Regions from separate parts of the Cupriavidus sp. SW-Y-13 genome, predicted to be linked through region 1. Evidence: predicted binding sites of a transcription regulator. Region 1 holds the regulator's gene; each other region holds the start of a gene.

Region 1 (7,313 bases):
TCGTTTGCCAGGTACGACTTAGACGTGTTCGCCCAGGACGGACACGTTGATGTCGACCAGCACGTCGGTGTGCAGTGCCACGCCAACGGTGTAGTCGCCCACCAGCTTCAGCGGGCCGTTCGGCAGGCGGACCTGCGACTTCTCCAGCTTGAAGCCTTGGCCTTCCAGCGCTTCAGCGATGTCGGCGTTGGTCACGGAACCGAACAGACGGCCGTCCACACCCGACTTCTGGGTGATCTGAACGGTCAGGCCGTCCAGCTTCTGGCCTTCGGCTTGTGCGGCTGCCAGCTTCTCGGCGGCGGCCTTTTCCAGCTCGGCGCGCTTCACTTCGAATTCGGCGATGGCCGTTTGCGTTGCACGGCGAGCGCGCTTGGTCGGGATCAGGAAGTTACGTGCGTAACCGTCCTTCACACGAACGATGTCACCCAGGTTGCCCAGGTTGATGACTTTTTCCAGCAGAATGATTTGCATCGTGTATTTCTCCTTGCGGTCCCGGGACTATCAGTTCTTGTGCAGGTCGGTGTACGGAACCAGCGCCAGGAAGCGGGCGCGCTTGATAGCCGTGTCGAGCTGACGTTGATAGTGAGCCTTGGTACCGGTCAGGCGGGCCGGCGTGATCTTGCCGTTGTCGCCGACGAAGTCCTTCAGCGTGTCCAGATCCTTGTAGTCGATCTGTTCGACGCCAGCCACGGTGAAGCGGCAGAAGCGCTTGCGCTTGAACAGCGGGTTCTGTTGCTGGAAGCGCTTCTTGTTCTTGTTGTCACGTTTGACGAATGCCATGATTCAATCCTTTTCGTATGCTTTACATCGAGTGATGTGAAAGACCAGTGTCTTGCTGTTGCGGTGCTTGCGCGCCAGGAATCCTTCGCAATCGATTACCGCTTCGAGCGGCAATCTGAGCAGTTGCTGGGCGATGGCACCAATGCCCATCGCCACCACTGCGAATTCCACCTGCCGGGGCGTTTCCGCCTCGACGACCTCGCCGCCATGCTGCAGGATGCAGTTGACGACCGGGACGCCTGCCGGCGTATAGCGCAGCGTATCGCGCTCCGCGAGCGTTGCGGTCAGCCGGAGCTGGTTCACCGCGACACTGCCGTCCGCACTCAGGCGGCGGCTTGGCCTTCCGTGGTCGTTTGCGCAGCCTTGCGGGCTTCTTCGCGCTGAACTTCCTTCATCATCGGCGAAGGTGCAGTCTCAGCCTTCTTGGTCTGGACGATCAGGTGACGCAGCACGGCGTCGTTGAACTTGAACGCGTGTTCCAGTTCAGCCAGCGTTTCCTTGCCGCACTCGATGTTCAGGCAAACGTAGTGAGCCTTGGCCAGCTTCTGGATCATGTAGGCCATCTGACGGCGGCCCCAGTCTTCCACGCGATGGATCTGGCCGTTTTGCGACGTGACGAGCTGCTTGTAGCGCTCGATCATCGCAGGCACTTGTTCGCTTTGGTCCGGATGGACGATAAATACGATTTCGTAGTGACGCATTGACGCTCCTTTTGGATGAGCCACCCGGGCGTCAAGTCCGGTGCGGCAAGGTTGAGTAGCCCGCGAGTATAGTACGGAATGGCCGGCCCCCGCAAGATTGGGCCTCTGCCCCAATCAATGCGCCGCAAACGTCGCCTGCAGGCGCACAGCGTCACCCGCGAGCCCGGGATCGTTCGCCAGCACCACCGCCAACAACACGCGCGCCTTGTAAGGATTCAGGTCTCCGGCCGATACGAAGAGACCGACAGCCGGCACAGGCTTGCCCGGCATCGTCACATGACCCGCGCCGGTCCGCGAGCTGCGCACGACGGCGACACCACAAGCCGCCGCGTCGGCCAACGCCCCGGCCAACGTCTCGTGGATCGATCCATTGCCAGCAGCGGCCACTACGATCCCTGTCACCCCGGCCGAGACAAGCGCGTCGACCATCACCCTGCCCGGCTGCGCATAGCTCGCCACGACCTCGACGACGGGCCATGATGCCGGCACGGGCAGAGGCTGTGCGAAAGCCCGCGGCACGCGCACGAAACGCACGAAGGCATCCTGGACAAAACCCAGCGGACCGGCGGTCGGCGAGTCGAAGGCATCCACCGCCGACGTATGCAACTTGGCCACATCCCGCGCTGCGTGAATCTCCTGGTTCAGTACGACGAGCACACCCTTTCCGCGCGCCTCCGGACTTGCCGCTACCCGTACGGCATCGAGCAGATTCAAGGGGCCGTCCGCAGACAGCGATGTCGACGGACGCATGGCCGCCGTCATCACCACCGGCACCGGACACGCCTGCGTCAGGTGCAGGAACATCGCCGTTTCCTCAAGCGTATCGGTGCCATGCGTGATGACGATACCGGCAACATCCGGCACACCTGACCAATGCTCAACCCGGCACGCAAGCGTCTGCCAAAGGGAGAACGCCATGTCCTTGCTGTCGACCTGGGCCACCTGCTCGGTCTCGATGCGCGCCACATCGGCCAGCGCGGGCAAGGCTTGAACGAGTTGCGATACCGGAACCGTGGCCGCCTGGTAATGCGCACTGCTGGCAGCGCTACCGGACGACCCGGCGATGGTGCCGCCCGTGGCGAGCACGACAATACGAGGCAGGGAAGCTGACATGTTGTTCGAGGCGTGGATTGGCAGGACGTGGGCGGCGATTGTACCCGGCGAACTTCGACTCGAAATGCGTGGCAAACCCGTCTGCGAGGCCCGCGAGGAATTTGCCGAGGTTAAGTCCGCTGCGCAAATTGTGCTTGCACTTCACTCGATACTGTATAAAATCACAGCATACTGTTTAAACATACAGTGCCTCGGCACGAGAGACCGGCGAACCATGGCTACCCTGACACCCCGGCAGCAGCAGATTTTCGACCTGATCCGCAACACGATCCAGCACACCGGCTTTCCGCCGACGCGCGCCGAGATTGCTGCGGAGTTCGGCTTCTCCTCGCCCAACTCGGCAGAGGAACATCTTCGGGCGCTGGCGCGCAAAGGCGTCATCGAATTGACGCCCGGCGCTTCACGCGGCATCCGCCTGAAGGTTGGGCGGAGTGATTCGGAACGCCCGGACCAGCTTTCACTGGCCATGGCCGGCGTGCTGCAACTGACGTTGCCATTGGTGGGCCGCGTGGCGGCCGGCAGCCCGATCCTCGCCGCGGAACATATCGACCGGCAGTATCAGGTCGACGCATCGGTCTTCGATGAACGTCCTGACTACCTGCTCCGCGTACGCGGCCTGAGTATGCGCGACGCCGGTATTCTCGACGGTGACCTGCTCGCCGTGAAGAAAGCCAGCGAAGCTGCCAACGGCAAGATCGTCGTGGCACGGATCGGCGAGGACGTCACCGTCAAGCGCTTGAACAAGCGCGGCGACTCGATCGAACTGATTGCCGAGAACCCTGATTTCTCGAACATCGTGGTGCAGTCTGGACGCGATGAGTTTTCTCTGGAAGGTATCGCTGTGGGCCTGATCCGATCGTCAGGCTTCTGATATCCGCCTGGCGCGGTAGCACGACTCACTGAAATACGTCGCCGCTCCGCGCCAAGACCCAGGCAGCACGGCCGTCTGCCCTGGTCACCCGCTTTGCCTTGCCCATGCCGCCCCGTTTCCGTCGAACGAAGGGTGCGGACTCCTGCTGTCGCAAATTTCGAGGTGCTGCCATGCTGCCATCCCTTCCCGTCGCTTCCCGCCGCCCGGTCAAGCCCGTGCCCTTCCGTCAGATCAAGGGCGTACGCGTCTATCAGGGCGCCCAGCGGCGCACGATGGTCGGCAACATGGCCGCCATCTGCCGAATGCTCGAACTGGCAGAACCGTCCCCCAACGGCCGCTAGCCTCCGCGCCGGGCTAATCCCTCGCATCCCTCGCGCGGCAAGCCTGGCAAAGTCTTGAGGACTTTGTAAAAAGTGGAGTTGCAACCTCACCACGTGTAATTAAGGCTACGCTTACATCAGCCGGAAGCGTGGTTAAATTCACTGGCGCGCAATGCATCACTGGCGCAGTCGCGTCATGCGCAGAACCGGACCTTGTCACCCGCCAAGGCCCGGTTTTTTTTGGCATGCGTGTTACCTTGCCACCTCGCCTTTTAAAGCATAAATCAGGCGAATCTTGATGATCGGGGCTTTATGGGATTTTGAGTAAAACGTGGTGTTGGACGCGGCTTGCTCTCCCGCCATCCAAAGGTGCATGCCTTACACGCTACGCTGACATGAAGACAGTATCTGCAGCAGGGCAGCAATCGAAAGGACAAGAGGCCCAGTTGCCACAAAAAAATTGAAGGCAGGCTTTTCCCTTTTGACACCACAGTGAGGGCACGTGGGCTCCTCATCATCTATTTCTTTCTGGCATTCGGTGCACGAAACCTGCGCCATTTCAAACCACCTCCTTACCCGGCCGTCATCTGCCGCATCAATCGAAGATGCGGAATACAAGTCCGGATTGATGCCGTGACGAGACATTGGCCACGACGAGTTAGGGGGCGCTTTGAACGGGTAGAACTGGCCGACCGCTAAAGAGAAACAGAAGTGTTGCGACACACTGGACCACGCGAACGCGACAGCCGGACCAAAAAAGCAAAATAGCCGCTTGGAAGCGGCTATTTTAGAGTAATTCTTTGGGGTGGCTGACGGGACTCGAACCCGCGACAACAGGAATCACAATCCTGGACTCTACCAACTGAGCTACAGCCACCGTAGAACTTGTTTCGTTGATCGTTGCGATCAGCGAAGAACAAGACTATACAAGGATTCCGGGCGGATGGCTAGTATTCCGCACAAATAAATTACGTGTGGGTCAGCGGCCGCCAACCCACTTCGACTCTAGCAGCACAGCCTCCTTGATGGCGGCGATGGTCTCTGTCTCGCTCTCGAAGAGACCGAGCAGGCGTTTCGACTTGCCATTCAGCACATCGCGATGCAAGGCGTCGCCGGCTTCGACGGACGTACCCGGGTGCCAGCAATAGCGGGCGGTCCATTTGCCGTCCTGCAACTGCTCTGCTACCCAGATCACCCGGCAATCTTCAAATACTTCGCCGAAGGGCTCTTCCGCGTTCATTCCTAGTCCTCAGGGCTTGCTTCCGGTCGGTCGACCGGCCAGCCTCTCTATTCTTATCCCCCACAGAACCATGCGGACTCTTCCGCAGGTTCACCAGACGGCATCTGATCTCAGCGCCGGCGCGAATCCTAGCATGCTGCTTTCGACACTTTGCATCGCCATCCCTGGGTCGACCGGCGTCGCCTTATAGAGATTGGGACATTTAGCAAGGATTCGCCACACAAACGAGTATCGGCATATCCACCAGAAAGCGGAGTGTTTGCCCTACCAATGAAGGGTTCTTCCGTGCGTGGTGATGTTGGATACTCTTCCCCGAGGGACATTGACCCCCCTCGACATTCCCGACAGGCGATCACTCCCGACGAGCATCGCCTGCTTTTTTTTGATGCGCGCGTTCTTGCATCGCTCCCCGTCCTAACCCTCCGGACAAAAAAAAGAGCCCGCCGAAGCGGACTCTAAATTTTGCGATCTCAATGCCCTGAAGGCCGTTTCAATGTAGACGTCGCACACCACTCGTACCATCCGGGCAAACCCACGGTCGGTGTCGTGCTTCCCATCTTGTGAAAAAAACAGCCCGCACACGGCGGGCTGAATAATCAGTTGAAGAAAGCCCTGTATTCGAGGGCAGGCACAGTGTAAGAACATGAAGCGGCCCTGGCGAATTAGGGGAATCCCTTTGCCGAGGCGGCTCTCCAGTCGGTTCATCTGCCGCAAACGCCGCTGGTGCATACATTTGAGGCAATGGCACACGGCCGCCGTTCGAAATTAGAGCTTTTCCTCGGGGCCTATGCGGCTTCCTGCAGGTCGGGTCGAAGGTGGCTGCGAGCTTCAACGAAAAGCGCATCAACTTCCGCGCGAGAGCGAGCCGCGCTCATCCTGCGGGCATCCGACAGCACGCGTCGCCAGCCTCGCCCACCGTACACACCACGATGCAGGCCCAGCATATGGCGGGTGACCGAACCCATATAGCCACCCTGCTCCACCAGGTTGCCGATATACGCCTGCATCGCCAATTCCGCGTCCTCGCGTGTCGGGATGGGAGTGCCGGCGCCATAGAATCGATTATCCATCTCCGCAAGAATATACGGATCGTGATAAGCCTGGCGCCCGAGCATGACGCCGTCTACATATTGGAGATGATTTTCGATTTCGTCGTAGGTCGTAATACCGCCATTAATCAGAATTTCCAGATTTGGAAACTCTTTTTTCAAGCGGTAGGCTACCTCATAGCGGAGCGGCGGAATCTCACGGTTTTCCTTGGGACTTAGTCCCTTGAGAATCGCGTTACGCGCATGGACGATAAACGTTTCGCAACCAGCTTCGGCCACAATGCCGACAAAATCGCGCACGAAGTCATAGTGCTCGATGGTATCGATGCCGATCCGGTGCTTCACGGTCACCGGCACGGCCACCGCATCGCGCATGGCTTTCACGCAGTCCGCCACCAGTTGTGGCTCCGCCATCAGGCAAGCGCCGAATGCACCGCGCTGCACGCGCTCGGACGGGCAGCCACAGTTCAGGTTGATTTCCTTGTAGCCCCACTGTTCGCCCAGCTTCGCGGCCTTTGCCAGATCGTCCGGCTCGCTACCGCCCAGCTGGAGCGCCACGGGATGCTCGATCTCATCGAAATCGAGGTGGCGCGGCACGTCTCCATGCAGCAACGCACCTGTCGTCACCATCTCGGTATAGAGCCACGTGTGGCGGCTCAGCGAACGGTGAAATGTGCGACAGCGGCGATCCGTCCAATCCATCATGGGTGCCACGGATATCCGGCGAGGCCGCACACCGGCTGGGCTGCCTTGGGTGCCTTCGATGCCGACTTCGGGTTGCGGGGTACTGCGGGTCTGTTCCATCACCTACTACCAGATGCGAAAGCACGGAAGTATACGGCAGCCAGCTCAAACGAGCGCGACGTCCTCACTGGCTCCGGTATGGAAACAGGGCAGGAGATACGAGACTTGTTGGCAAAGCTGGCCACGTTACCGCCCGCACCTGCAAAGCGAGAACCCCAAGCACTGAGGTGTTGTCGGCCACACTGATCAAGTTCATGCTGCGCGACGCACGCGTTGCCCTGGGATTTGCATGACCGCGAAACTGGTGGATCAATGACGATTCCAGCACGCTTGCTGGGCGCACCAATGAAAACGGCGCCCATAAGGGCGCCGTCGCAGGAGAGGCAGCTTGCGGGGCCGGTACAGCGTGCCCCAAGGCAAGTGCCGATCCATGCATGATCAGTGCATGAACAGCCAGATCAGGATCAGAACGAAGGCCGGTACGCCGAGGAGCCA
Region 2 (7,313 bases), on a different contig from region 1:
CTCGTCCACGGGACACCAGCGGTTGGCGCTTTCAGGGCGATGGTCGGCCAGCGGATGCGGCTGCAGCACGTTGTCGCGCCCGAGGCGCGCCACGAGTGTGTCGATGAGGCGGCCCAGTTCGGCCGGTTCCGCGCCCGGATCGGGAAACAGCGCATCGCTCTGCGGCACGCAGGTTTCCATCGTCTCCACGCGCAGCCCCAGACCACCTACCGGCGCATGGAAATGCACCTTGTCGAGCTTCTCGCGGAACAGCTTGGAGAGATGCGCGGCGTCACGGCTCGGCTGCGCCAGCGCGAGTGTTACCGGCGTGGTGTCCATCTGCTCGCCCAGCCGGTAGCGTTCGTGTTCGAGCACCAGCACGCAGCGGGTGACCCCGGCCTGCTGCGCGGCCAGCCAGCCCGACAGCGCCAGCAGCAGCCGCTGCGCGCCGGCCAGCACGCCGTCGACGGATTCGATGCGCCCCGGCAGGTCCATCCGTTGTGCGAACGTGGGCGGCGCCTCGAACCAGACAAAGCCGGTGGGCGTCTGGTCATACGCCTCGTCGAGCCGCGCCAGCAGCCCCGTGCCGAGTCGGCGCGACAGGCCCGCACGCGGCAGTGCCCGCACCTGCCCCAGCGTGCGGCAGCCGATACCTTCGAGCCACTCGGGATCGGCCAGTGCATGCAGGCAATCCACGGGCAGGCGATCGAGCAGCCGCAGCATGCGCGCAGGCTGCACCGCACGCCGCGCCGGCCGCACGATGCCGCGCGCGGTCTTGCGCACCGGCTGACGCGCGAGCCACGCCGCCCCCTGCGCCGTGGTGCCGCTGCCAACCTGCGCAAACGTGCCGAGCTGGCGCACGCGGGCGCGCACCGCGCGGCACAGCGCACGATGGCCGCCGAACAGGCGCAGGCTGGCCGTGACGTCGAGCATCACCGTGGCCGACTCCGGTTCGGGATCGATCGTCACGCCCGGCGTGAAATGGAGCAGCGTCAGCGCCACCGAGGTCATCAGCGCTGCCTCGGCCACGAGATCGCGTTCGAGCTGCACCACATCCGCCGACAACGCCTGCACGCCGCCGCGCCGCATGCCATAGCCCACGCCCAGCGCCACGGCCGGGCCGTTGGCCAGCACCACGCGCTCGCGCTCCAGCACCGCCACCGGAAGCTGATGCAGCGTGCCGGTGACGGGGCTGGAAGGACTCGGCGGCTGGGAGACCGCGCCGGCTGGCTCAGGCCAGTTCGGCTGCAGCGCGTCCAGCGGCAGGCGCGGCAGATGCACCGCGATCCAGAACGTCATCGGCAACAACATGAGAAGGAACGACAGAAGGAACAGCAGGAGCAGGAACCACCGCCGGCAGGCCCGTGCGCTGCGGCACATGCGCCATGCCTTCCAGCGGCAGCAGCAGCGGCGTATCGCGAACCGGACCGCGCCGCTTGTGGAACACGATCGACATCAGGTTGCCCGGCTGCGGCGACAGCGCCAACCGCAGCACCGCTGGCGACGATTCGTGCAGCACGCGCATCGGGCGCAGCACCCACACCACGGTATCGCCAGCCTGCGCCAGCACCTGCAGGCGCCGCAGCGCCTCGGGCCGCGCACCGGCCAGCCAGACCAGCAGCGCACCGAACGCCTGGCTGCGCAGCATCTGCTCGGCGGCCCAGAGCATGTCCGTGCGCTGCGCAGCCATCGTCGCGCCCGTGGTAGGGCGCACCCAGTAGAGATGACGTGCCGGCAGGCCCTCGGCCAGCCCCGATGCCAGACCCGCGGCATTCGGCAGGTAAGGCGGATTGACGAAGCCGATGCGCCGCCCGCTTTCGGCCAGCGTGCGCAGCGCCGGCATCAGCAGCCGCAACTCGCCCGCGCCCTCCTGCGCCAGCAGCAACTCGGTCACGGCGCCCGCCGGCCACCCGCCGCCCGGCAACTCGGCGGTCAGCGCGTCATAGCCGGTCGGGCAGACCGGCAAGCGGCCGGCATGGCCCAGCTGGCCCGCGCGCCACAGGCCGGGATAGCGATGTTCGAGTTCGCGCACCGACTGGCGATGCACGGAAGAAGATGGGGGCACAGGGTCCGCCGCCAGAAGCGACGGCTGCTCCTGCAGGGGCGCAGCCATGATGCATAGGATTTTGTCGAATACTGTATGTTTATACAGTATCGCCACCGATGCAAGAGGCAGGCTCCCGATGTGCTGCAAATGGCATTTTCAAAACGATGTTTGCGCGTCTGCCACAGTCCGGCCCCGGCGAATGCAAACAACTGTGAAGTGTCATTGTGAAGTGTCAGGCAGTACGGAACAATGCGTTGCTATGAAACGGAATACGCGCGAATGCGTGCATCTGCTGATCGAAGGAATGCAGCGCCAGGGGCCATTGCGCCGCGATGCGCTGGCTGACGCCTGCGGCTTGAGCGCCGAGGAAACCACGCGCGCCCTGAAAGCTGCACGGCAGATGAGCGTGATCGACCACGTACCCTACGGCCCCGGCACCCCGCCGGCCGCCGTCTTCTACCAGCTGACCGGCCGCCAACTGCCGGCCGCCCGCAAGAGCACGCGCGTCCCGCCCGCCCCCGATGACCGCTTCCAGCCGCTGCTGGAAGCGTGGTGGAACAGCAGCGAGCTGGACAGGGCCTGAGGAATTGCCAAGGGACGATTGAAGGAGCTATCCGTCGTCAGTCTTCGAAATTGGCTCCAAACGCTCTGGAAATGGCAACTGGCCGGTTGTAGTGCAGTCCCGTTTCGTGATCGAAGTACTGCCCCTGGAACCGCAGTGGATTCTGGAGCCCCGCCTTTTCGTGCGGCGGTCTAGATAACTTCCTGCACCCCACCCTAAGCTTTGCACTGGGCGCCTCAGGCCAGTTCGGCGTAGCCCACTACGACACGGCACAACGAACTGCACTTAACCGGGATGCCACGCAAGAGCGATTGAACGCATCTTCTTGAAATCTCATTCCCAGTACAAAAGCATTGCCTCAGTTAATTTGGCGAAAATTCGCTATGAAGTTCGACCGACGGATCAGCATTGATTTCGACCCTCACGCCGTCGTGCTGCACGGCAGTAATTATGAATCGATCAATACTTTCGTCAACGACTCTCACTCCATCCACTACGGAAAATAACCCAAAAATAGCTACACGAACAGACTCATAAATTATTCCGTCGAGCAGAATTTTTTCATCATTCGTCATACGAGACCGCCATTCCGCCGCCTTAACTAATAACTCACGGGGTCTCTTTCCCGGGGGCGAGGTTATGGTTTTTACGACTGTATTCTCTGCCTGCTCTTGCACGTGTGATCTGACTGCTTCTACAAATTTCTCGGTGTTCACTTGTTAAGCTCCTCGCATCGGGAATTCATTTTTTAAACGCATTCGGATATGTCGTCTTATTAAGAACGATAAGTTTCTGCAGACATTCGTTGGAGGCGTTAGTGTTCCGCCTCAGATCCGTTATATCCTTAGCTAACAAATTTCTCGCCGTACCTGCATAGGAGCCTTTGAGCGTTGGGATTTGAGCATGTTCATCGGCGGGAACAGCAATCGACGGAGCCGTCTGTTGATCATAGCCAACAACAACTTGGGCTGCTGGTTGTTTTTGCATCGCGTGATGAATATCGAGATCATCGCCGGAAGCAGACCGTCGCTTGAGTCGATTGAATGGACCAACCTCATATGCAGAGCACGGGTCGCAAGGGCAGCGCGCCAACCCGAGTGGATCCACCCAACCCACCGGATTCGGCCCATACAGGAAGACATTCAATCCGCCAGCGAAGCCGATAGGATCCTTGCTGATGAAGCGCCCACTCACCGGATCGTAATACCGATACCGGTTGTAATGCAGCCCCGTCTCGTGATCGAGGTACTGCCCCTGGAACCGCAACGGATTTTGGATCCCCGCCTTGCGTGCAGCGTCCGATATCACCCCCTGCGCCGCGCCCCAGGCCTTGTATTGCGCACTCCACGCGATCTCGCCAGTTTCGTCAGTCAACTCCTGCGGGGTGCCAAGGTGGTCGCACTGATACCAGGCCATCGCATCGAACGGCTGCGGCGGGATGGTGTACGTCCACAGCGGGTCTTCGTCGATGTCGTAGTCGCCTTCGTACACTGGCTGCAAGTGCAGCCGCATCGGGCTGTGGCGCACCGCTTGCGCGAGCGGCACGAAGCTGCCCGGTTCGTAGAGATAGTGGGTGGTGCGGGCCGCGCCGGGGATGGGGCGGAAGTGCGTGTCGGCCCCCGCTTCGGGTTCCTGGCGGCATTCCCAGGCCAGTTGGTCGCCGTCCCAGCCATAGAGCGTGAAGGCGCAGCCATGGCGCTGGTTGTGTTGGGCCTGTTCGTTGCGCTGGTAGATCTCGCCGTCGAAGGGGTTGGGGATGTATCGCGCGGTGGAAGATTTGAACAGCCGTCGGCCGAGCGCGTCGTAGCTGTATTGCACTTCCACGTCGGGGCTGCGCCAGCCGGTCAGACGATTGAAGGCGTCCCACGTGAAGTCCTCGCGCACGCCGTTGTGGGTGCGGGTGGCGAGGTTGCCGCGTGCGTCCCAGTCGTAGTGGGTACCGGCGTATTGCCGCAGCAGGTTGTCGACGAGTTTCGGTGGGCCTTGCAGGCGGGTGTGGAATTCCGGGCGTCCCGTGCTCGGGTCGGCCGCAAAGATGCGGGTGTCGGGGTCGTGCAGCAGGTTGCCCGCCGGGTCGAAGGCGAAGGTTTCCTGGCCAAGCGCTGGTGGCTTCGAGCAACCGTCCCACGGGGTCGTAGCGGTATTGCAGCGTGCTGCGGCGCATGTCGCGGATGTCCGAGAGTTGGCCGGCGGCGTCGTAGTGGTACTGGCGGTGCAGCATGCGCTGACCCGCGTGGGCGCCTGCCACGGGCGAGAGCGTCTGTTCCAGCAATCGTCCGGCCGGGTCGTAGACCTGCGACTGCGCGAGCTGGTTACCTTGCGTGCGCAGCACTTCGCGGTGCAGGGCGTCGCGCTCGAACTGGATCAGTTCGCGATCGTCGAGCATCACGCCGTGGACGTGGCCCGAGCCGTAGGTGAGGATGTCGATGCGGTGACCGTCCGGGCGGATCGTGGCGATGCGTTCGTTCAGGGCGTCGTACTCGTGTCGCCAGACCGCGACCACGGGCTGGTTCAGCGATCGATAGTGCTGGTGCTCGCGCGTCACATTGCCGGCGTCGTCATGGAACCATTGCAGGCGGCAGTCGGCGTTCTCGGCGAGTAGCAGTTGGCCGTTGCCGTCGTAGGCGAAGGTTTCGGTTTGCTGCGGCTGTTCGGCATCGACGGAGCCCGCCTGCCTGCTGACGAGGCGGCCCATCGCATCGAAGCCGAAGGCGGTCTTGAGCTGCTCGGCTTCGACCTGATAGTGCAGCGTGCCGGTTTCTTCCCTGTAGACATAGCGCGTGGTCTTGCCGTCGAAGCCCGTCTCGTGCAGCAAGCGGCCGACGGGGTCGTAGTCGAAGGCGGTGCGTGCGCCGTTCTCGTTGATGAGGGTGGTGAGCTGCCCGAGCCTGTCCCATTGATACGCGAGCGTCTGTCTGGCCGCATCGGTGCGCTCGGCAATCTGGCCCGCTTCGTTGTAGCGCCACGTCGTGCGGCGATGCAGGGCATCGATGTGGGCGAGCAGGCGTCCTTCGGCATCGCGCTCGAAGCGTTCGATTCTTTCGTCGGGATGGACGAGTCGTGTGAGTTGCCCCGCTTCGTAGTGGTATTGCGTCACCCCACCGGCGGCATCGGTGAACCTCAGTAACTCGCCGCGCGCGCCGTATTGCCACGCACTCGTCTTGCCCGAGCAATCGGTGTAACTGGCGAGTTGGCCCGTTACCGTGTAACTCAGTTGCTTCGTGCCACCCTTGGCGTCGGTGATCTCCACCGGCAGCCCCGCCTTGTTGTAGGCGTAGGTGGTCTTGTTGCCGAGCGGATCGATGGCTTCGGTGACGTTGCCCTTGAGGTCGTGGTCGCGCCGCCACAGGCCGCCTTCGGCATCGCTCGCCTTGATGAGCTGGCGCTTGTCGTCCCACGCGTAATGCACGGCGCTGCTGTCCGGGCGGATGTGCTCGACCAGATTGCCGCTGGCGTCATAGGCAAACCGGTCGATCGCGCCATCCGTGTGGATGTGCTGGATGACGTTCTTCGCGTCGTCGCGGAAGAACCATTCGGAGAGGCCATCGGGGTGCCGGATGCGATACGTGTAGCCGAGGCGGTCGTAGTAGTGCTGCGTCTGATTGCCGTGGGCATCGGTGACATACGTCAGACGGATGTTCTCGTCCCACGCGAAGGTGGTATCGAAGCTGCCGTCATCGGCCCATTCGCGCACGGCCTTCGCATCGGGACCGTCCCCCTGCCACTGCAGATGCATGCCGCGTCCGGTGCGGTCGGTGTAGCGGGTGACGAGGTGGTGCTGATAGGTGTACTCCCAGTAGGCCGCGTTCTCGTCCTGCGCCATCACGAGGTCGCCCGCTGCGTCGTAGGTATAGCGCGTCAACTGGCGCACGGGCTGGCCGTCGGCGATCTGCCAGAGTTCGGCGATGCGGCCCTGATCATCGGGACGGATACCGAGGTGCGCCAGGATCGTTTCGCCCTGATAGGCAATCACGTTCGACAGCATCGTGTCTTGATCGACGCGATGGTCGTAATGCAGGGAGATGCCGGCGCCGTTGCGCAGCATGATGCCAATGAGACGGAAGCGCTTGCCGTGGCGCTGATAGGTCTCCGTACTCTCGAAGCCGCGCGCGAGCGTGAGAATGCTGGCCGAGACGCGTACGAGCGTCACGTCTTCGATGGGATCGTGGTGATACTGGCCGATCCCGGGCAGCGGATACGCATGGCTGCGGCCATCGGCGGCGTGGTAGAGCAGGCTCTCGTTCCCACCGTGTTGCACACCCTGCTTCACCACATCGAAGCGGATCGTGTAGGGCGTGATCCAGCGCGCGCCGGATTCGCTGCCATCGTAAGCGCCGAGGCTCGACCGATACGTCCGTGTCCATTCGATCGGCATCAGGCCCGGCAGGACAAAGTCGGTGTGCGAGATCGTCTCGTCGCCGGTGGCGAAGCTGATGCTGCGCAGGGTGTTGGCCGGAGCGGGACAGTTCTTGCAGCCCGGGCTGCCCTTGGCCGGCACCTGCCTGTTCGTGCTCTCCAGTTGTCCCTGGTGGCCTTGCCGCTTCGCCACGCTGACCTGACGCGCCTTGACGTTGATGCTTTGGCCCACACTGCGCTTCTTGCGCCAGCGCACCACCGCCTGAGCAAGCATCGACAGCAGCCAGCCGATGCTGTGCGCCGTCTGCGGATCGGCCAGCGTCATCATCTGCTGGCGCACCACGGGCGCGAGCGTGCGCAGTTGCGTGC
Region 3 (7,313 bases), 1.5 Mb from region 1:
CGGCCAGCACGGCAAATGCCAGGCGACGGCGGGCGAAATATCGGAACGGAGGCGAAACGGATGGCGGCATGGATACAACGGAACCGAACAGAACCGGCAGAGCCAGCACCGATGGAAGCTTGGGGAGTGAGGGCTCTGGTTTTAACAGTCGGACTTTTTGACCGCAAGCCGGGTTACAAAATCCATCAATCGTGCCGAAAAGCGTGCGAAATCCCACATCGCGAAACCTTTTTGAAACCTTTTCAGCCGTCGACCGGCTGCCTTCCAGGCACCGTTTTCGAGCATGCGGGAAAACCGTTGCAGAACTGCTACCGACTAGCGAAAACCCCCATCCTGCCGGCACTCCGTGCCCAAAACGCCACAGCTATAATCGTCCGACCTGTCTTCCAGGCCACGCCTTGGGGTCAAGGCAGTCTGCATACATATCAATATAAAAGAGGAGATATTCATGGAACGCCGTTCCTTCCTGTTGAAAGCATCGGCTGTCGCCGCCACTGGCGCGCTCGCCGCCTGCGGCAAGGAAGACAAGCCCGCCGCCCCCGCCGCCTCGGCCAGCGCGCCGGCGGCCCCGGCCGTGGTGGGTAGCAACCCGGCGGTGGAATGGCGCCTGGCGTCGAGCTTCCCGAAGTCGCTGGACACCATCTATGGCGGCGCCGAACTGCTGAGCCAACGGGTGAAGGAACTGACCGACGGCAAGTTCAACATCAAGGTGTTTGCCGCCGGTGAAATCGTGCCGGGCTTGCAGGTGCTGGATGCGGTGCAGAACCAGACCGTGCAGATTGGCCACACGGCCGGCTACTACTATTTCGGCAAGAACCCGACGCTGTGCTTCGACACGACGATCCCGTTTGGCCTGACCGCGCGCCAGCAGAACGCATGGATGATGCAAGGCAACGGCATGAAGCTGATGCGCGAGTTCTTCAAGGAATACAACGTCGTCAACTTCATGGGCGGCAACACCTGCGCCCAGATGGGCGGCTGGTTCCGCAAGGAAATCAAGACCGTGGCGGACCTGCAGGGCCTGAAGTACCGCGTGGCCGGGTTTGCCGGCGTGGTGCTGGCGCGCCTGGGCGTGGTGCCGCAGCAGATTGCCGGTGGCGACATCTACCCGGCGCTGGAAAAAGGCACCATCGACGCGGCCGAATGGGTGGGTCCGTACGATGACGAGAAGCTCGGCTTCTACAAGGTGGCACCGTACTACTACTACCCGGGCTGGTGGGAAGGCAGCGCGCAGCTGTCGTTCTACGCTTCGCAACCGGAGTTCGACAAGCTGCCGCCGCTGTACAAGCGCGCACTGGAAACGGCCACGATCGAGGCGCACACGAACATGATGGCGAAGTACGACACCGTGAACCCGCAGGCGCTGGCCCGTCTGCTGGAAAATGGTGTGAAGCTGCGTCCGTTCTCGAAGGAGATCATGGAGGCATGCTTCAAGGCCACGCAGGAAGCGTACGCCGACGAAAGCGCCAAGAACCCGTCGTTCAAGAAGATCTTCGAAGACTGGCGCGTGTTCCGCAACAACGAAGCCGCCTGGTTCAACGTGGCCGAGCAGTCGTTCTCGCAGTTCAGCTTCACGCGCAAGCTGTAACCCGTTTCGGACGATGCAGCGAAACCCGGCTCCGGCCGGGTTTTTTTCATGGCGCACAGCATGGGGGCAGGTTCATACGCAACCGGGCCACCGCGGGTAGAATCCGCCGCACCACAGGATATCTCCCATGCAACTCGGCATTCTCTACGCCTTGCTGGCGTACATCATCTGGGGCCTGCTGCCCCTCTATATCAAATCGCTGCACGGCGTGGCGCCCCTCGAAATCCTGCTGCACCGGATGGTCTGGTCGCTGGTGTTCCTCGGCGCGATCCTGTTGTGGCGCCGTCACTTCGGCTGGCTGCGCGAGGTGGCGGCCAACCCAAAGCTGATCCTCAACTTCGCGGCCAGTGCGGGACTGCTCTGTTGCAACTGGTTCCTCTATATCTGGGCGGTGTCCGCGGATCGTGTGGTGGATGCCAGCCTCGGCTACTTCATCAATCCGCTGGTCAGCGTGCTGCTGGGTGTGTTGCTGCTGCACGAACGCCTGCGCTGGGGTCAGTGGCTGGCTATTGCCGTCGCCGGGGCCGGAGTGCTGTGGCTCACGTGGTCGGCGGGACATTTGCCGTGGATCGCGCTCGGCCTGGCGGCATCGTTCGGCGGCTACGGCCTGCTGCGCAAGACGGGTGCGCTGGGTGCGCTCGAAGGCTTGTCGCTGGAGACGCTGCTGTTATTTCCGGTGGCCGCCGTCGCGCTGGGTTCTCTTTTCATCACCGGGCACGACACCACGCGTGCAGCCACGCCGCTCACGCAGATGCTGTTGCTGCTGGCCGGGCCGGTGACGGCGGTGCCCTTGCTATTCTTCGCTGCGGGCGCCCGCCGGATTCCGCTCTCGATGCTCGGCATCCTGCAATACGCGGGACCGACGATCCAGCTCGCGCTGGGTATCTGGCTGTGGCACGAGCCCTTCCCGCAGATGAAGCAGATCGGCTATGCCCTGATCTGGATCTCGCTGGCGATCTACGCTGTGGAAGGATTGGTCGTCAGTCGCTGGAAATCGCGAGAGGCGATTGATACGAAAAATAAAGCTCATAAAATTTAGCCATTAAAATTCGTGCGATAGATATAAAGATGGGCGTGTGATCGCCGTTTCCTTAAATTGGCGACCACACTATACTGTACATCCATACAGTAATCCAACGTCTCCTCTGACTCATGGCCTCCGTACCCCGGCGAATTGCTCATCTCGACATGGATGCGTTCTACGCATCGGTCGAACTGCTGCGGTACCCGGATCTGCGCGGCCAGGCCGTGGTGATCGGTGGGGGTCGCAACGCGATACCGGAGACGTTGCCGGATGGCAGCCGCCGCTACGCGCGGCTGCGCGACTACGTGGGGCGCGGCGTCGTCACCACATCCACCTACGAGGCGCGGGCGCTGGGCGTGTTTTCGGCGATGGGCATGATGAAGGCGGCCAAGCTCGCGCCCGACGCCATCCTGCTGCCGACCGACTTCGACGCTTACCGCCGCTACTCGGGACTGTTCAAGGCCGCTGTACGAACATTCACGGAACAAATAGAGGATCGCGGGATCGATGAGATATATATCGATCTTACGAATATTGAGGGTGAGGCCAGGCAGGTGGCTGCGGATATCAAGGCTGCGGTGAACGATGCCACCGGCCTGACCTGCTCGATCTGCGTGGCGCCGAACAAGCTGCTGGCCAAGATCGGTTCGGAACTCGACAAGCCCAACGGCCTGACCATTCTGACGCCTGCCGATATTCCGCTGCGGATCTGGCCGCTGCCGGCCCGCAAGGTCAATGGGATTGGTCCGAAGGCGGCGGAGAAGCTGGCGGCCATTGGCATCGAGACCGTGGCGCAGCTGGCCGAGGCGGATCTGGCGCTGCTGCAGACCCATTTCGGACGCAACTATGCGGCGTGGCTCGTGGAAGTGGCCCATGGCCGCGACGAGCGCCAGGTGGTGGTCAGTTCCGAGCCCAAATCCATGAGCCGCGAGACCACCTTCGAGCGTGACCTTCATCCGCGCGGGGACCGTCCCGTGCTATCCGAGCAGTTCACGAAGCTGTGCATGCGGGTGGGCGAAGATCTGCGGCGCAAGGGCTACGTGGGGCGCACCGTCGGCATCAAGCTGCGCTTCGACGATTTCCATACGGTCACACGCGATCTGACGATGACCGCGCACACCGCCGATGGTGGCGACATCCGGCGCGGCGCCACGGAATGCCTGAAGCGCATTCCGCTGGAACGCCGCATCCGGCTGCTTGGCGTGCGCGTGAGTGCCTTGATGCCAGCCGCCGAGCAGGGCGACAACCCCGCGCCGGTACAGGAGGCATTCCGGTTCGACGAGGACGGTTCCGAAGACTCACAAGTCGACGCACACGACGAAAGACAGGAGGAGGACGACCGCGCCGAGCCACCGGCCTAAGCCCTCCGCCCTGCACGCCTATCTATCTCCCGGTAGAATCGGCGGCTTCCCCCGGTACGCCGAAACAGGTGCGGGGAGTTCTCCACAAGCCGCCCCATGACCTCCACCACCGCACAACGCGCGGCCGCGCCCGCTGCATGGATCACGCCGCTGCTGGCCGTGGCCTGCGGCATGATCGTCGCGAATCTCTACTATGCCCAGCCGCTGGTGGGGCCGATTGCGCAGGCGCTTCACCTCTCGCCGGAGGTGGCGGGCCTGATCGTGACGCTGATCCAGATTGGCTACTGCGTAGGCCTGCTGCTGCTGGTGCCACTCGGCGATATCGTCGAGAACCGCAAGCTCGTGCTGACGCTGGTAGCCGGGTGCGCGGTGGCGCTACTGGCTGCATCGCTGTCCACCCATGCTGGCGTGTTCCTGGTGGCGGGATGCGCGATCGGACTGTGCTCCGTGGCCGTGCAGGTGCTGGTGCCATTTGCCGCACACCTCGCGCCCGAACACATGCGCGGCCGGGCCGTCGGCAATGTCACCAGCGGCCTGCTGATGGGGATCATGCTGGCGCGCCCGGTGGCGGGCCTGGTCTCGGACGCATTCGGCTGGCACGCCATCTTCGCGGCATCGGCCGTTGCCATGGTGCTGCTCGCCGTGGTGCTGGCGCGCAAGCTGCCGCAGCGCCGCCCCGCGCCAGGCGTTCACTACATCGCGCTGCTCGGTTCGATGATTCACCTGCTGCGCACCGAGCCGGTGCTGCGTCGCCGTGCGGCGTACCAGGCCAGCATGTTCGGCGTGTTCAGCCTGTTCTGGACCACCACGCCGCTGTACCTGGCCGGGCCGGCCTTCCGGATGTCGCAGACCGGTATTGCGATCTTTGCGCTGGTGGGCGTGGCGGGTGCCGTCGCCGCACCGATGGCAGGCCGCTATGCGGATCGCGGTCACAGCCGCCAGATGACCGCGCTCGCCCTGGCGCTGGGGGCGGGATCGTTCCTGCTGAGCCGACTCGGCGTGGAAGGATCGACGCTCTCGTTGTTGTCGCTCACGGCTGCGGCCATCCTGCTGGACTTCGCCGTCTCCACGAATCTGGTGATCGGCCAACGCGCCATCTTTGCATTGTCCGAGGCGCACCGCAGCCGCCTCAATGGTCTCTACATGGCGATCTTCTTCGTGGGCGGCGCCATCGGGTCATCGGTAGGCGCGTGGGCATTTGCGCGGGCCGGCTGGCCGCTGGCAAGCTGGATCGGGTTTGCGCTGCCCGCGCTCGCCCTGCTCTACTTCCGCACAGAACGTCGTTGATCCCGTAGACCGGTCTGCCGCGCGACGCCGGGCGTCGCGCGGCACCTGCCGTCCTTCCTCCCCTTCCCCCCTTCTCCTTCTCCTTCTCCTTCTCCTTCTCCTTCTCCTTGCGCCACCGCAATTCCCTGCGATAGCCGCCGCCAGGCGCCTGCACTACACTGTGCCGGTTGCGCCGCAGGACACGCCTGCGCGCCAGCATTGCCGCACGCTGCATTTCTCATTGCCACCGCCTGCCGAATGCCGACGTTGTCGACGGCGCGAAACGCGGGCCTTGCCGGGAGAGACGTTCCGATGAGTTGGCGCAAATTGCTACCGAGCCCGCGATGGCTGCCTCGCGAGGTGCTGATGCATCCGCATCGCGTGGTGGTAGTGGGTTTCGGTATTGCCATGGTGTTGATGATCAGCGTGGGTGCGCGCGATCTCTACCTGTTGCGTGAACGCGTACTGGGCGCGCGCCAGCATGACCTGACCCTGCGCGCGCTCGGCATCGATGCGGTGATCTCTGCCGAACGTTTCAAGCTCGAATTCGTACGCGACTACGCGCAGCAGCTGATCTCTATCCAGCAAGGTCCCGACGCATTGCCGACCGATACGGTGATCGAGGAAGCCTACGCCGCTCGCAACCACGCCGAATGGACCATGGCGGTCCCCGAGGGCGATGCTTCCGTGGTGGGCGTCTCTGCGGACAGGCTGCATGGCCTGGAGGGATTCGAGCGTCGCGACGCGGATCTGCGTTCGGATCTCTACGCCGCGCGCCAACTCAGCCATGTGCTAGGCATCAGCCAGCGCAGCAACGACGATACCGAGAGCGTCGTCACGTTTATCTCGAGCAACGGCTTCTATGTCACCTATCCGCCGCTGTCCGAGGCCAAGGCCGGCGAGCTGATGCAACGTTTCAGCCAGATGCCCTACTACCGCAATCTGCTGCCCGACCGGAATCCCGAGCGCATCATGCGGCTCGCGCCGATCTACACGCAGTTCGAGAGCACCCGGCAACGCACCACGACGCTGAGCATCCCGGTCTACGTGGGCAATCGTTTTCGTGGCGTGGCGGCGCTCGATGTGGACCTGCCGAAGTTGCGCACGCTGATCGGCGAACCCGAACAGCATGGCGCCGTGCGCTATCTCATGGATCGCAACGGCGCGATCTTCGCAACGAGCGACAGCCGGGAGCGGATCGACCTGCGCTGGCCCGCCGATGTGGGCGCGCGGTGGCGCCACACGTCGCTGGCCGACTTGTTTGCCAAGGGCAACGGCATGCTGCATGTCGATGGGCAATATCTGCTGTTCCAGCAGGCCGGCGGACGCGGCAACTGGCTGATCTTCGAGACCTTCGATGACGCCGATGTCTATCGCGCGGTGTTCCAGCGGACCAGCCTGCCGCTGCTGGCGATCTGGCTGGCGTTGCCGCTGCTGATGCTGGTCACGCTGCGCGTGGTCAACCACCTGTTCAGCCACTACCTTGCCGTCGGTGAAAAGCTGCAGGCGATGGCGGAGACCGACCCGCTCACGGAACTGGCGAATCGTCGATCGTTCAGCAACCGGTTCGCCGTCGAATCCGCGCGGCGGCACCGCGACGGCGAGCCACTGGCCATGCTGATGCTCGATATCGACTTCTTCAAACGCGTGAACGACAGATGGGGCCACGCCAGCGGCGACCAAGTGCTGCAGGCGTTGTCGCACGCGCTGCGCGACAACCTGCGTGAAATGGATGTGCCCGCACGAATCGGTGGCGAGGAGTTCGCAGTGCTGCTGCCGGGCGACACGCTGGCGGAAGCCACCGCTACCGCCGAGCGCCTGCGCGCAATCGTGGAGACGCTCGGCGTTGTACCGGCGCCCGATGCGCCGCCAGCCGGGATGGCCGACGGACGCATCCGCTTCACCGTATCGATTGGCGTCGCAGAAGCCGGGATCGACGGGTGCCAGACACTCGATGCCATGCTGGCGACGGTCGACCGCCGTCTTTATGCCGCCAAGGCAGCGGGACGCAATCAGGTGTGCGCGGCGGATGGGCAGGACGGCAATGCAGCGGCGCCGCCAATCCAGGCATGAG
Region 4 (7,313 bases), 1.5 Mb from region 1:
TTTCGCCAGCCAGGTAGCCCAGCAGCGCGGCGCCCAGCACGATGATGATGGGGAAGCGCTCCATCACCTTCAGCAGCAGCGTGCTGCCGAAGACGATCAGCGGAATCGACAGGCCCAGGCCGATGATCAGCAGCATCAGCTGGCTGCCTTCCGGGCCCTTCTGCGCGGCGGCAGCCACTGCCACCACGTTGTCCAGCGACATGACCAGGTCGGCGATCAGGATCGTGCGGATCGCTGCCCAGATGTTGTCCTTGGCGTCATGGCCGTCTTCGCCATCGTCGCCGGTCAGCAGTTGCACGCCGATGTAGACCAGCAGCACGGCGCCGACGATCTTCAGGTATGGCAGGCTCAGCAGCTTGACTGCGGCCACGGTCAGTACCACCCGCATGATGATGGCGGCGGCGCTGCCCCAGAAAATAGCCTTCTTCTGCTGGGCAGGGGGCAGGTTGCGCGATGCGAGCGCGATCACCACGGCGTTATCGCCCGACAGGACGATGTTGGTCAGGATGATCGAACCCAGCGCAAGCCAGAACGTGCTGCTGGACAACAATTCCACGGCAAGACTCCTCGAATTTCAAAGTTATGTTCCGTGCCCACGGCGGACGGTCGATGATCGGACCAGCCTCGGCCACTGCGGACATTCGGATGTCTGAGATATCAGACATGAAGATTTATCGCACGAACCTTTCGATTCGGTTTCAATGACAACGCTGTAATGTTGGGATATACCCCTATGACACGCATCGCCAGAATGACGTTGCCCCCGCCAGCAACGGCGGGGGCAACGTTTGCAGCCGTCATGCCGCCCCGATCACACCGATCAAGGCAATATGTGGCAGCGAGAGATCACCACACCGCATGCATCGAATTCGACACATGCGGCACGGCGTCATCGGTATGGCTTACAGCATTGCCTTCAGCAGGCGCGCCATTTCCGACGGGTTCTTGGTCACGGTGATGCCGCAGGATTCCATGATTTCCAGCTTGGCCTGTGCCGTATCGGCGCCGCCCGAGATCAGCGCGCCGGCATGGCCCATGCGCTTGCCCGGAGGCGCGGTCACGCCAGCGATGAAGCCAACCACCGGCTTCTTCATGTTTTCCTTGATCCAGTAAGCCGCGTTGGCTTCGTCCGGACCACCGATTTCACCGATCATGACCACGGCGTCCGTATCCGGATCGTCGTTGAACATCTTCATCACGTCGATGTGCTTCAGACCGTTGATCGGGTCGCCGCCGATACCGACAGCCGACGACTGGCCCAGGCCCAGCGCGGTCAGCTGGCCCACGGCTTCGTACGTCAGCGTGCCCGAGCGCGACACCACGCCGATGCGGCCCTTGCGGTGGATGTGACCCGGCATGATGCCGATCTTGATTTCGTCCGGCGTGATCAGGCCCGGGCAGTTCGGTCCCAGCAGCAGGGTCTTCTTGTTCTGCTTACGCATCTTGTCCTTGACTTCCATCATGTCGCGGACGGGGATGCCTTCGGTAATGCAGACCACCAGATCCAGGTCGGCGTCGACGGCTTCCCAGATGGCGGCAGCAGCGCCTGCGGGCGGCACGTAGATGACCGACACCGTGGCACCCGTCTGCTCCTTGGCGTCTTTGACGCTGGCGTAGATGGGAATGCCTTCGAAGTCTTCGCCGGCCTTCTTCGGGTTCACGCCGGCAACGAACGCGTTCTTGCCGTTGGCATAGTCACGGCAGCCACGGGTGTGGAACTGTCCGGTCTTGCCGGTGATACCCTGGGTGATGACCTTCGTGTCCTTGTTGATCAGAATGCTCATTTGCTAGTCCTTTTAGTCGTCCCGCCCGGCCCGTCGTTCACGCTGGCCTGGCGGCAACGCAGTTGTCCTTACTTGCCAGCGGCAGCGGCCACGACCTTCTGGGCAGCTTCTTCCATGGTGTCAGCCGAAATGATCGGCAGACCGGATTCGGCCAGCATCTTCTTGCCCAGGTCTTCGTTCGTGCCCTTCATGCGGACGACCAGCGGCACGCCCAGCTGAACAGCCTTCGAGGCCGAGATCACGCCTTCGGCGATCACGTCGCAGCGCATGATGCCGCCGAAGATGTTCACCAGGATGGCTTCCACGTTCGGGTTCTTCAGCATCAGCTTGAAGGCTTCGGTCACCTTCTCGGTCGTGGCACCACCGCCCACGTCCAGGAAGTTGGCCGGCTCGCCGCCGAACAGCTTGATGGTGTCCATCGTGGCCATGGCCAGGCCGGCGCCGTTCACCAGGCAGCCGATGTTGCCGTCCAGCGAGATGTAGGCCAGGTCGAACTTCGAGGCTTCGATTTCGTTGGCGTCTTCTTCGTCCAGGTCACGGTACGCCACGATTTCCGGGTGACGGAACAGTGCGTTCGAGTCGAAGTTGAACTTGGCGTCCAGAGCGATGACCTTGCCGTCGCCGGTCAGGATCAGCGGGTTGATTTCGGCCAGCGAAGCGTCGGTGTCCCAGAACGCCTTGTACAGACCTTGCAGTGCCTGGCGGGCCTGCGGCACGCTTGCGTCGGGCACGCCGATCTTGCGGGCGATGTCGTCTGCGTCCGAATCCTTCAGGCCTTCAGCCGGATCCACCAGCAGCGTGTGGATCTTTTCCGGGCTGTGGGCAGCCACTTCCTCGATGTCCATGCCGCCTTCGCTCGATGCCATCAGGGCCACCTTCTGCGACACGCGGTCCACGACCAGCGAAACGTACAGTTCCTTCTTGATGTCCGCGCCTTCTTCGATCAGCAGGCGATTGACCTTCTTGCCTTCCGGACCGGTCTGGTGCGTCACCAGGGTCATACCCAGGATGTTCGTGGCGTAGGTCTTGACGTCCTCGATGCTCTTGGCCACCTTCACGCCGCCGCCCTTGCCGCGGCCGCCTGCGTGGATCTGTGCCTTGACGACCCACACCGGGCCGCCGAGCTGTTCAGCCGCCTTCAGGGCCTCTTCGACCGAGAAAGCCGGGATGCCGCGCGGAACCGGCACATTGTATTTGCGCAGGATTTCCTTGCCTTGGTACTCATGGATATTCATGCGTGTTTCCTTTCGGGTAGGCGTAAAGGGATGGGAAAAATGTGGAATCGAAGGGCTTTCGCCTGTTCCTGAGCCGACCGTGACGGTCAGCCCGACGTACCGTTGGGCCGGTGGACCTGGGTCTCCCCCCCACCTGATGCCGAGGCATCGGCGCGTGACGCGCTCTGGGGGGACGACGCCACGGCGCCGGCTCTCGGTTTCGGCTGGTGACCATACCAGCGCGGGTAAAACTTGCGAACCACCTCGCCCTCGAAATGCAAGGCGTGACAGCCATGAAGCTGCATCGGCGGTTCGGGATTGGGATCGGTGCCGTCACCCTCGCCGTCGCGAATCTTGAAGACGTCGCCGGCGAAAGCCTGAATAGCGGTGGTCGGCAGCACACCGGCCAGTTCCGTCAGGTGGCTGCAACCCGCCACGCTGCCAAGCCGCTCGCGCACCGCCTTGCGGAAACCCTTCATGAGGTTCAGGCCGATCAACTGACGATAGGCGGGACCAATGGTGTCGCAGTGCGTCGGATAAGGCACCCAATCGGAACATGCCTCGGCATCGACGATATTCAGGCGCAGATCCACGGTGACGCGTAGCCACAGGTCGTGCAGCGGCTGGCCTTCGGGACGGATGCGGTTGCCGGCCAGCTCGATGTCGCGCGGCTTGGTGTCGGTCAGGCGTGCTTCGATGTCCCACAGGCCGTCTTCCCGCAAATACGCCTCGGCCGTGATGGCACGGCGGTGACGCATGGCTCGATTGACGGGCGGGGAAAGCGGCATGACACCAGGGGCTGACGCGGCAGGCTGTTGTGGCAGAAATGGGGGGCGAAATTCGCGGTGGACTCCGTGGCCCGGAATTGCCTGGCACACGCTCTGGCCACTCCTTGAATCTTCAACGAATCGGCCGGACGGCCGCCTTGGGCCGGAGAACTCGTGGAGTTTAACATGCCGAACCGCTTTGACCCGGAACATCCTGCGCGACGGACTGTCCGGCGCCGATTGTTGCATCGACAAAACCGGCAAACCCGCTTCACACAAGGGAATCCGCCGCACGGCGCGTTTCGGCGCTGCGTTGCACCAGTGGTACGACAACTGCCTTGACGTCCGCACAAATACCCCTTATGCGTACGCAGGTATGCAGGTGGCTACTCCTCGGAGTTCACATCCCGTTCAGGGAAGTCGTCCTCGGCCCCGCGCAGGATCTTTCCGATCACCGTCCGCGAGAATCCGCGTGCCATCATGAAGCGGATCTGCTTGGCCCGCGCTTCCGCGGAATCGGGTGGCGTGCCGAAGCGTTTGCGCCAAACCTCGGTCGCCCGCTCCAGTTCCGTATCACGCAATCGATCCTGCAGGTCGCGTAGCTGGTCGCCGCCCAGTTGGTGGGTCTTCGCTTCCTGCATCACGCGCGCGCTGCCGTATCGGACGGCTCGCCGATGCACGAGGCTGTCGACGAACCGATCATTGGAGAGCCAGTTCTCGCGCTCCAGCGCATCCAGCAAAGCCTCTACCTGTTCGGCCGACTCGGCGTGCGGCGCCAGCTTGCGAGCCAGCTCAACCCGGCTGTGCTCACGACGCGACAGGTAGCCCACGGCACGGGCCTTGAGGGATAGCGGGGGACGGGGCATCAATACGGCTTGGCTTGGGTAAAACAGTCATCAGGACACATCAGAAACAAAAAAGCCGCCGCACAACCATGCGACGGCTTTCCTGCTGTCTTGCTGCAATCGGCCGGCTTAGCCTTCGATTTCGGCCGGCGCCGTGGCGCCGTTGGTCAGTGCCACGCCCAGCGCCGCACGGACCTTGTTCTCGATCTCGTTGGCGATATCGGGGTTCTCGCGCAGGTATTCGCGAGCGTTGTCCTTGCCCTGACCGATCTTCTCGCCGTTGTAGCTGTACCAGGCACCCGACTTCTCGACGATCTTCGCGTCCACGCCGAGGTCGATGATTTCGCCCTGGCGCGAGATGCCCTGGCCGTACAGGATGTCGAAGAATGCCTCGCGGAACGGTGGCGAAACCTTGTTCTTGACCACCTTGACCTTGGTTTCGTTGCCGATGACCTCGTCGCCCTTCTTGATCGAGCCGATACGGCGGATGTCCAGCCGCACCGAGGCGTAAAACTTCAGCGCGTTGCCGCCAGTGGTGGTTTCAGGCGAACCAAACATCACACCGATCTTCATGCGGATCTGGTTGATGAAGATCACCAGGCAGTTCGTACGCTTGATGGTGCCGGTCAGCTTGCGCAACGCCTGGCTCATCAGGCGGGCCTGCAGGCCGGGCAGCGAATCGCCCATTTCGCCTTCGATTTCGGCCTTCGGCACCAATGCGGCCACCGAGTCGATCACGATCAGGTCGATCGAGCCCGAGCGCACCAGCGCATCGGTGATTTCCAGGGCTTGCTCGCCGGTATCCGGCTGCGAAATCAGCAGGTTGCCGACGTCGACGCCGAGTTTGCCCGCGTACTGCACGTCCAGCGCGTGTTCCGCGTCGATAAACGCGCAGGTGCCGCCCAGCTTCTGCATCTCGGCCACAACCTGCAGCGTCAGCGTGGTCTTGCCCGACGATTCCGGGCCATAGATTTCCACCACACGGCCGCGCGGCAGGCCACCGACGCCCAGCGCGATGTCCAGGCCCAGCGAGCCGGTGGACACCACCTGGATATCCTGCTCCACGTCGCCGTCGCCCAGGCGCATGATCGAGCCTTTGCCGAACTGCTTCTCGATCTGGGAGAGCGCGGCGGCAAGCGCCTTCTGCTTCTCAGCGCTCACGCCGGCGCCGGCCTTCTTGTCGTCCATGGTCGTCCTTCAGTTCAATAGGTAGCAATTGGTGTATAAATAGGCCGCATGCGGCGCGGCGCCTGATTTTCAAGACTTTTCCGATTGATATCGGAGGAGTTTGAACCCTTTGGCGCCCTGCTCGGCCCCGCGCCCGTCCCTTTCGGAGACCGGACGCGGAATGTCGAGTACTGTATAAAAAAACAGTATGCTTGGCAAGCCCCTCCGGTACCGCAGCCGGTGGCCGGCGATGCCAGGCCATAAAAAGCTGGACAAGGGTGGAGACAACCATGCGGATTCTGATCGCCGAAGACGACGATGTACTGGCCGACGGCCTCACTCGCTCCCTGCGCCAGTCGGGCTATGCAGTGGATCATGTCGCCAATGGCGTGGAAGCCGATTCGGCGCTGTCCACGCAGACTTTCGACCTGCTGATCCTGGACCTGGGCCTGCCCCGCATGCCCGGCCTGGAGGTGCTCAAGCGGCTGCGCACGCGCGGCGCCATGCTGCCGGTGCTGATTCTGACGGCTGCCGATGGCGTGGACGAGCGCGTGAAGGGACTGGACCTCGGCGCCGACGACTACATGGCCAAGCCGTTCGCGCTGTCCGAACTGGAGGCGCGCGTGCGGGCGCTGGTGCGGCGCGGTGCCGGCGGCGGCGCCACGCTGATGCGTCATGGGCCGCTGGCTTTCGACCAGGTGGGCCGCATCGCCTATCTCAACGAGCAGATGCTGGACCTCTCCGCGCGCGAGATCGGCCTGCTGGAGATCCTGCTCACGCGTAGCGGGCGGCTGGTCTCGAAGGAGCAGCTCGTCGACCATCTCTGTGAATGGGGCGAGGAAGTCAGCAACAATGCCATCGAAGTCTACGTACACCGCCTGCGCAAGAAGATCGAGGTGGGTGGCATCCGCATCGCCACAGTACGCGGGCTGGGCTACTGCCTCGAAAAATTCCAGCCGGCGCTGGCCGCTCATGATTGACCTGGCTGACGCAGCGCGTATGAGGCATGCATGAGCCGTTTGAGTCTGCTGCGATTGCCGTGGCGACGCCAGGCCGCCGACGGCGCCACCCGCAAGCCCGAACCGGCCCACCCGACACTGGCGGATGCCGCCGCCGATGACGCGGCGCTGGCCGACGCTTTGCCTCACCTCGAGGAAACCTCCGCGCATCCCGCGCCGCGCTCGCTGTTCGGTGAGATCCTCGACTGGATGCTGGCACCGCTGCTGCTGCTCTGGCCGATGAGCATCGCGGTCACGTACCTTGTAGCCAAGTCCATCGCCAACGGGCCGTTCGACCGCGCGCTCGAAGCCAGTGCCATCGTGCTCTCGCAGCAGGTGCGCGAAGTGAATGGCCGCGTGACGCTGCAACTGCCGCTCTCGGCGCGCGAGATCCTGCGCGCAGACGAGACCGACAACATCTATTACCAGGTGGTGGGCCGGCGCGGTGAATACGTGGCCGGCGATCACGACCTGCCGCTGCCGCCCGAAGACGAACAGGGCCACGCTGGCCTGGTGTCGATGCGCGACGATCGCGTGG

Evidence for each region. Region 1 encodes LexA, which represses DNA repair genes until DNA is damaged. Its sites were predicted from a motif close to ACTGTATNNNNATACAGT; they were not measured.
Region 2: the regulator LexA is predicted to act here: its motif matches at 2,115-2,132, upstream of imuA (translesion DNA synthesis-associated protein ImuA).
Region 3: the regulator LexA is predicted to act here: its motif matches at 2,701-2,718, upstream of dinB (DNA polymerase IV).
Region 4: the regulator LexA is predicted to act here: its motif matches at 5,968-5,985, upstream of recA (recombinase RecA).

What each region holds. Positions count from the first base shown of each region.
Region 1 is NZ_WHLX01000001.1:2,001,198-2,008,510, forward strand. Features, by position in the region: gene rplI (50S ribosomal protein L9) at 19-471, opposite strand; gene rpsR (30S ribosomal protein S18) at 502-780, opposite strand; gene priB (primosomal replication protein N) at 784-1,083, opposite strand; gene rpsF (30S ribosomal protein S6) at 1,104-1,481, opposite strand; gene GA566_RS08940 (asparaginase) at 1,596-2,594, opposite strand; gene lexA (transcriptional repressor LexA) at 2,809-3,465, shown strand; gene GA566_RS32890 (hypothetical protein) at 3,636-3,806, shown strand; tRNA gene GA566_RS08950 (tRNA-His) at 4,587-4,662, opposite strand; gene GA566_RS08955 (hypothetical protein) at 4,765-5,025, opposite strand; gene dusA (tRNA dihydrouridine(20/20a) synthase DusA) at 5,811-6,878, opposite strand.
Region 2 is NZ_WHLX01000002.1:1,462,656-1,469,968, forward strand. Features, by position in the region: gene GA566_RS22190 (DNA polymerase Y family protein) at 1-1,278, opposite strand, end outside; gene imuA (translesion DNA synthesis-associated protein ImuA) at 1,211-2,092, opposite strand; gene GA566_RS22200 (hypothetical protein) at 2,286-2,609, shown strand; gene GA566_RS22205 (hypothetical protein) at 2,951-3,304, opposite strand; gene GA566_RS33715 (RHS repeat domain-containing protein) at 3,330-4,079, opposite strand; partial or broken gene GA566_RS33720 (hypothetical protein) at 4,410-4,472, opposite strand; partial or broken gene GA566_RS33725 (DUF6531 domain-containing protein) at 4,732-7,313, opposite strand, start outside.
Region 3 is NZ_WHLX01000001.1:3,506,130-3,513,442, forward strand. Features, by position in the region: gene GA566_RS15700 (carbohydrate porin) at 1-70, opposite strand, end outside; gene GA566_RS15705 (TRAP transporter substrate-binding protein) at 449-1,588, shown strand; gene rarD (EamA family transporter RarD) at 1,716-2,627, shown strand; gene dinB (DNA polymerase IV) at 2,741-3,973, shown strand; gene GA566_RS15720 (MFS transporter) at 4,070-5,260, shown strand; gene GA566_RS15725 (diguanylate cyclase) at 5,552-7,312, shown strand.
Region 4 is NZ_WHLX01000001.1:539,562-546,874, reverse strand. Features, by position in the region: gene GA566_RS02540 (TerC family protein) at 1-556, opposite strand, end outside; gene sucD (succinate--CoA ligase subunit alpha) at 903-1,784, opposite strand; gene sucC (ADP-forming succinate--CoA ligase subunit beta) at 1,853-3,019, opposite strand; gene GA566_RS02525 (DUF2889 domain-containing protein) at 3,106-3,786, opposite strand; gene recX (recombination regulator RecX) at 4,152-4,631, opposite strand; gene recA (recombinase RecA) at 4,740-5,798, opposite strand; gene GA566_RS02510 (response regulator transcription factor) at 6,068-6,757, shown strand; gene GA566_RS02505 (sensor histidine kinase) at 6,797-7,313, shown strand, end outside.